2 linked regions of the Variovorax paradoxus genome follow. The protein of the gene in region 2 interacts with the protein of the main gene of each other region in a pairwise test. Links are inferred from orthologs where the notes say so. Each region holds a gene or a part of one and is shown on either strand. Other genes may lie near its edges.

Region 1 (3,383 bases), 2.3 Mb from region 2 along the record:
TTCCATTGAAATCAAGACCGTGCGCAGCAAACCTTAGAGATTACTCTACGCACCCGCGCAGCACCAAGCACTATTCGGCGCCCAGGCTCCACTCGACCTCGGAAGTACCGTTCTGCTCGATGCTTCCGTGAATCTGTTCCTTCAGCTTGGCGCTCGCATGAAAGGTGGCGACGCGCCGCTCACCGATCGGAATGGCTTCGCCGGTGCGCGGATTGCGGCCCGGGCGAGGCGCCTTCACGCGGATCTGAAAGTTACCGAAGCCCGAAATCTTTACGTCCGTGCCTTCGATCAGGCTGTTGGCGACGAGGTCGAAGAAAGCCTCGACCATGTCCTTGGATTCGCGCTTGTTCAGGCCGATCTGCTCGAACAGCAGGTCGGCCAGGTGCGCCTTGGTGAGTGCGGGCGTTTCGAGGGCTTCGAGCGTGAATTCCGCAGCGTTCATTCTCATCAACCTCTCAGGCGTGCGCCGAGTCTGGCGCTCAATTGTTCGACGATGGCACGCACGGCCGGCTCCACCTGTTCGTCCGTCAGCGTGGCGTTATCGTCTTGAAAGCTCAGTCGGACCGCCATGCTTTTTTCACCTTGCGCCAGGCCGGCGGATGTCGGCGCCGCGCCATCGCGCGCGGGTTGCGGGCGATAGATGTCGAACAGCGTGGCGTCGCGCAGCAGCCCTTGCGCCGCCGCCACCGATTGAATGGCCTGCATCAGCGCATTGTGCGTGACGGCCTCGGCCACCACCACCGCAATATCGCGCTCCACCGCCTGGTGCTTGGGCACCGGCTGCGCCACGGGCACGGGACGCGCGGCGACGGCATCGAGGTCGAGTTCGAAGAGCACCGGCGCCAGGGCAAAGTCCCACTTCTGGCGCCAGCGCGGATGCAGTTCGCCGATGAAGCCGATGGCCTTGCCGTCGACGAGCACGCGCGCCGAGCGGCCGGGGTGCAGCGCCGGATGTTCGGCCGCCTCGAAGCTGGGCACCAGCGGTGCGAGCAGTGCTTCGACGTCGCCCTTGGCATCGTAGAAATCGACGCGGTGCGGCTTGCCGTCCCAGCGGGCTTCTTCGGCATCGCCCCAGGCAAGGCCGGCCACGCGCATCGGCTGGTGAATCCCGCGCACGGTGCTGTCGGTCGTGGCCACGCTGTCGTCGCGCATGAACACGCGGCCCACTTCGAACACGCGCACGCGCGGTGCCTTGCGGTCGAGGTTGAACTTGAGTACCTGCAGCAGTGAACCGAGCAGCGAGGAGCGCATCGCGCTCATCTGGCTGGCAATGGGGTTCAGCAGCTTGACGGGGTTGGCATTGCCGGCCAGGTCCTGCTCCCAATGCACCTCGACAAAACTGAAGTTGATGGTTTCCTGGTAGCCGAGCGCCGCAAGACTCCGGCGCACTGCGAAGCGGCTGCGCTGCGACTCGGGCCGCACGCGCGCCGTGATGGGCGCCAGCGGCGCAGTCGTCGGCAGGTTGTTGAAACCGATCAGGCGCGCGACCTCCTCGATCAGGTCTTCCTCGATCAGCAGGTCGAAGCGGTGCGGCGGCGGCGTCACGGTCAATGTGCCCTCGCCTTCGCGGAGGGCAAAGCCGAGGCGGCGCAGCGCATCGGCGCACTGCGCCTGCGAGAGCGGCATGCCGATGACGCGCGAAGCACGCGCCACGCGCAGCGTGACGGGCATGGCCTCGGGCACGTTCAGGATCTTGTCGTCCATGGCACCGGCTTGGCCGCCGCAGATCTCGATGATGAGTTGCGTGATGCGCTCGATGATCTCGACCGTGCGGCTCGGATCGACGCCGCGCTCGTAGCGATGGCCGGCATCGGTCGTGAAGTTGAAGCGCCGCGAGCGGCCCTGAACGGCCTCGGGCCACCAGAACGCAGCCTCGACGTAGATGTTGCGGGTGCCGTCCGACACCGAGGTGGCATCGCCGCCCATGATGCCGGCGAGCGACTCGACGGCCTGGTCGTCGGCAATCACGCCGACCGTGTCGTCGACGCTGATCGTGTGGCCGTTGAGCAGCTTGAGCTGCTCGCCTGCCTTGCCCCAGCGCACCGTGAGGCCGCCGTGGATCTTGTCGAGGTCGAAGATGTGGCTGGGTTGGCCATACTCGAACATGACGTAGTTCGAGATGTCGACCAGCGGCGTCACGCTGCGCTGGCCGCAGCGCGCCAGGCGCTCGACCATCCAGGCCGGCGTGGCAACCTGGGTGTTCACGCCGCGCACGATGCGGCCCGAGAAACGGCCGCAGAGCTCGGGCGCTTCGACCTTGACCGGCAGCACGTCATTGAACGAAGTGCTCACGGGCGCGATGGCGGGCGTCTTGAGCGGCGCACCGGTCAACGCCGCGAGTTCGCGCGCAACGCCGTAGACACTCAGACCGTGCGCCAGGTTGGGCGTGAGCTTGAGCGTGAGCAGCGCGTCGTCGAGCTTGAGCACATCGCGCACGTCGGCGCCAATGGGTGCTTCTGCATCGAGTTCAAGCAGGCCGCCGTGGTCTTCGCTGAGCTTCAGTTCGCGCGCCGAGCACAGCATGCCCTGGCTCTCGACGCCGCGCAGCTTGCCGAGCTTGATGAGGAAGGGCTTGCCGTCTTCACCCGGCGGCAGTTCGGCGCCGACCAGTGCGCAAGGCACCTTGATGCCGACGCGCGCATTGGGCGCGCCGCACACGATGTTGAGCAAGGCGCCCTGCCCCACGTCGACCTGGCACACGCGCAGGCGATCGGCGTTCGGGTGCTGCACCGCTTCCTTGATTTCACCGACCACGATGCGGCTGAAGGGCGGCGCGACGGGGCGGCGCTCTTCGACCTCGAAGCCGCCCATGGTGAGCGTTTCGGCCAGCTCGGCGCTGCCGAGGGGTGGGTTGCAGAACTCGCGCAGCCAGGATTCCGGGAATTGCATCTCTTCGATCTCGTATTCGGTTTTTTCTAGTCTTGAATGGGGGACGTCACTGGAACTGCGAGAGAAAGCGCAAGTCGCCGTCGAAGAACAGTCGCAAATCGTTCACGCCATAGCGCAGCATGGTGAGCCGATCGGGGCCCATGCCGAAGGCAAAGCCGATGTAGCGTTCGGGGTCGAGCCCCATGTTGCGCACCACGTTCGGATGCACCTGGCCTGAACCCGCAACCTCGAGCCAGCGGCCGGCCAGCGGGCCGCTCGCAAACTGGATGTCGATTTCGGCGCTCGGCTCGGTGAACGGAAAGAAGCTCGGGCGGAAGCGCAGCACGAGGTCGTCGCGCTCGAAGAAGGTGCGGCAGAAGTCGGTGAACACGACCTTCAGGTCCTTGAAGCTCACGTTCTCGCCAAGCCACAGGCCTTCGCACTGGTGGAACATGGGCGAGTGCGTGGCGTCGCTGTCGACCCGGTAGGTGCGGCCTGGCGCGATCACGCGGATC
Region 2 (3,301 bases):
CAGCTGGGTCGAGCCGTGCGTGATGATGGTGCGGCTGATGGTCGAGGTGATCGCGTTGTCGATGATGCCGACCGTGCTCATCTTGCGGTAGCGCCGGAAGTTCTCGCGCACCCGGTCGAAGATCACGACGGACTCGTTGACCGAGTAGCCCAGCACCGCGAGCACCGCCGCCAGCACCGCCAGCGAGAACTCCCACTGGAAGAAGGCGAAGAATCCCAGGATGATGACCACGTCGTGCAGGTTGGCCAGCACGGTGGCCACCGCGAACTTCCATTCGAAGCGCACCGCCAGGTAGATCATGATGCCGACCACCACCATGCCGAGCGCCTTGAGCCCGTTGGTGGTGAGCTCGTCGCCCACCTGCGGCCCGACGACCTCGATGCCGCGCTGCGTGGCCGACGGGTCGACCGTCTTGAGCGCCTGCATGACCTGCGCACTTTGCTGGTCGGAGTTCATGCCCTTCTGCGCCGGCAGGCGGATCTGCACGTCGCGCGACGTGCCGTAGCTCTGCACCTGGACTTCAGGGTAGCCGAGCTTGCTGACGGCCTCTCGCACCTTGCCGATGTCGGCGGACTGCTGGTAGGCCACCTCCATCACGGTGCCGCCCGTGAACTCCACCGACAGGTGCAGCCCGCGGTGCAGCAGGAAGAACACCGCCAGTGCGAAGGTGGCGAAGGAAATGATGTTCAGCACCAGTGCATGGCGCATGAACGGGATGGTCTTGTGGATGCGGAAGAATTCCATGGCGCTTGTCCTTGACCTTTACTTGCCTTCAGCCACGGCGGTGCCGTCGGTCTTGGGCCGCCACACGGTGCCGATCGACACCGACTTGAGCTTCTTCTTGTTGCCGTACCAGAAGTTCACGAGGCCGCGCGAGAAGAACACGGCGGAGAACATCGAAGTCACGATGCCGATGCAGTGCACCACCGCGAAGCCGCGAACCGGGCCCGAACCGAAAGCCAGCAACGCGATGCCCGCGATCAGCGTGGTCACGTTGGAGTCGAGAATCGTGCCCCAGGCGCGGTCGTAGCCCGCATGGATGGCGGCTTGCGCCGACGCCCCATTGCGCAGCTCTTCGCGCACGCGCTCGTTGATCAGCACGTTCGAGTCGATGGCCACGCCGATGGCCAGCGCCATGGCCGCAATGCCGGGCAGCGTGAGCGTGGCCTGCAGCATCGAGAGAATGGCCACCAGCAGCATCAGGTTGACGGCCAGCGCGATCGACGAGAACAGGCCGAACAGCGCGTAGTAGGCGCACATGAACACCATGATGGCCAGGAAGCCATACATCACGCTCTTGAAGCCCTTTTCGATGTTGTCGGCGCCAAGAGTCGGACCGATGGTCCGTTCCTGGATGATTTCCATCGGCGCGGCCAGCGAACCGGCGCGCAGCAGCAGCGCGAGGTCGGCGGCTTCGGCCACCGTCATCGAACCCGAAATCTGGAAGCGGTTGCCGAGCTCGCCGTTGATCGACGGGGCCGTGAGCACTTCGCCCTTGCCCTTTTCGAAGATCAGCATCGCCATGCGCTTCTTGTAGTTCTCGCGGCTCACGTCGCGCATGATCCGGCCGCCCTTGGCGTCCATGGTCAGGTCGACCTTGGGCTGGTTGCTCTGCTGGTCGAAGCCGGGCTGCGCGTCGGTGAGGCTTTCGCCGGTGACCAGCACCTGCTTCTTCACGATCACCGGGCGGCCGTTGCGCTCGAGGAATTTCTCGGAGCCGAAGGGCACCGGTCCACCGCTCAGCTCGGCCGCGCGGCCTTCGGCGCTTTCATCGACCAGGCGCATTTCGAGCGTGGCGGTGCGGCCCAGGATGTCCTTGGCCTTGGCCGTGTCCTGCACGCCGGGCAGCTGCACCACGATGCGGTCGAGGCCCTGCTGCTGGATCACCGGCTCGGCCACGCCGAGTTCGTTGATCCGGTTGTGCAGGGTGGTGATGTTCTGCTTGAGCGCCGCGTCCTGGAGCCGGCGCGCGGCTTCGGGCTTGATGGTGGCCGTCAGGCGCCAGTTGCTGCCGTCTTGCGTCTCGGTCGTCGTGAGATCGGGGAACTGGTCCTGGATCAGTTGCTTGGCGGTTTGCAGCGCGGCCGCGTCGCGGAACGAAACCTCGACGGTCTGGCCGTTGCGGCTCACCGAGGTGCCGCGAATGCCCTTGTCGCGGAAGGTGGTGCGCAGGTCGCTCGCGAAGGACTCGGCCTTCTTGTCGATGGCGCCCTTCATGTCGACCTGGAGCAGGAAGTCGACGCCGCCGCGCAGGTCGAGGCCGAGGTACATCGGGAACGCATGCAGCGAGGTGAGCCAGGCCGGCGAGCGCGAAACCAGGTTCAGCGCCACCACATAGGGCGGATCCGACGGGTCGGGCACCAGCGCGCGCTGCAACGTATCGCGCGCCTTGAGCTGCTCGTCGGGCGTGGCGAAGCGCGCGCGCAGCGAGCCGCCCTCGAGCGTGAGCAGGTCGGGCGTGAGCCCGGCTGTTTTCAGCGCCTCCTCGACCCGGCCCTGGGTGGCTGAGTCGACCTTGACGGTCGACTTGGCCGCGGACACCTGCACTGCGGGCGCCTCGCCGAAGAAATTGGGCAGGGAATAGATCAACCCCACAAGCAGCACGATCACGATGATCGCGTACTTCCAGACCGGATAACGGTTCATGAGAAAGCGCTTTTAGAAACGGAGACGGCGTGACTTGAGGCCTGGCGCCACAAAGCGCAAGGGGCAGCCTCGCGTTGATTGCTACTTGACGGCGCCCTTGGGCAAGACCTGGACCACAGCGCTGCGCTGGATCTTGATCTCGATGCCGTTGGCGATCTCGAGGCCGAGGTACTGGTCGCCGATCGAGGTGATCTTGCCGAGCACGCCGCCGGCCGTGGCCACTTCGTCGCCCTTGGCCAGCGCTTCGATCATGGCGCGGGCTTCTTTCTGGCGCTTCATTTGCGGGCGGATCATCACGAAATACAGCACCACGAACATCAGCACCAGGGGCAGCATGCTGCCGAGCGAAGACAACATGTCGCCACCGCCGGAAGCAGCGGGCGCGGTTTGGGCGAAAGCAGAGGAAATGAACAAGAGAGTCTCCAGCAGAGAGAAGAGGAATGTCAGAAGCGCGGAACGGGCCCGCGGTTCCGCGGCCCCGTGGAAAAGGCCGCGAGTCAGCGCTTGAAGCGGCATCGGCCGCGCACAGCAGCGGGCATTGTATTCGTGGCAATGCCCCGCCCCGCGCGCTTATCCGGCGCGCCGGGCAGGGCTTTCCAGGGCTTGGGGCGCGCCTCTGGCGCTATGTTTTCGGGAGCACGGCGCAGCCGGAGGG

What was found.
Region 1: the proteins of secD (region 2) and pheT interact in binary tests that used the Escherichia coli proteins (3 or more experiments, as listed by UniProt). The link is inferred for Variovorax paradoxus from one-to-one orthologs.

Annotation. Positions count from the first base shown.
Region 1 is NZ_JAUSXG010000001.1:3,263,175-3,266,557, forward strand. Bases 169-3,237 are described here. They hold pheT (phenylalanine--tRNA ligase subunit beta), read right to left. Parts: upstream 2,890-3,237; coding sequence 448-2,889; downstream 169-447. Other genes in these bases: QFZ42_RS15410 (integration host factor subunit alpha), read right to left, coding at 169-442; pheS (phenylalanine--tRNA ligase subunit alpha), read right to left, coding at 2,936-3,237. Also shown: more of QFZ42_RS15410, read right to left, coding at 71-168; more of pheS, read right to left, coding at 3,238-3,383.
Region 2 is NZ_JAUSXG010000001.1:5,580,114-5,583,414, reverse strand. The notes cover bases 205-3,191. They hold secD (protein translocase subunit SecD), read right to left. Parts: upstream 2,647-3,191; coding sequence 763-2,646; downstream 205-762. Other genes in these bases: yajC (preprotein translocase subunit YajC), read right to left, coding at 2,728-3,060; secF (protein translocase subunit SecF), read right to left, coding at 205-744. In the rest of the region: more of secF, read right to left, coding at 1-204. UniProt on the Escherichia coli protein: Part of the Sec protein translocase complex. Interacts with the SecYEG preprotein conducting channel. SecDF uses the proton motive force (PMF) to complete protein translocation after the ATP-dependent function of SecA.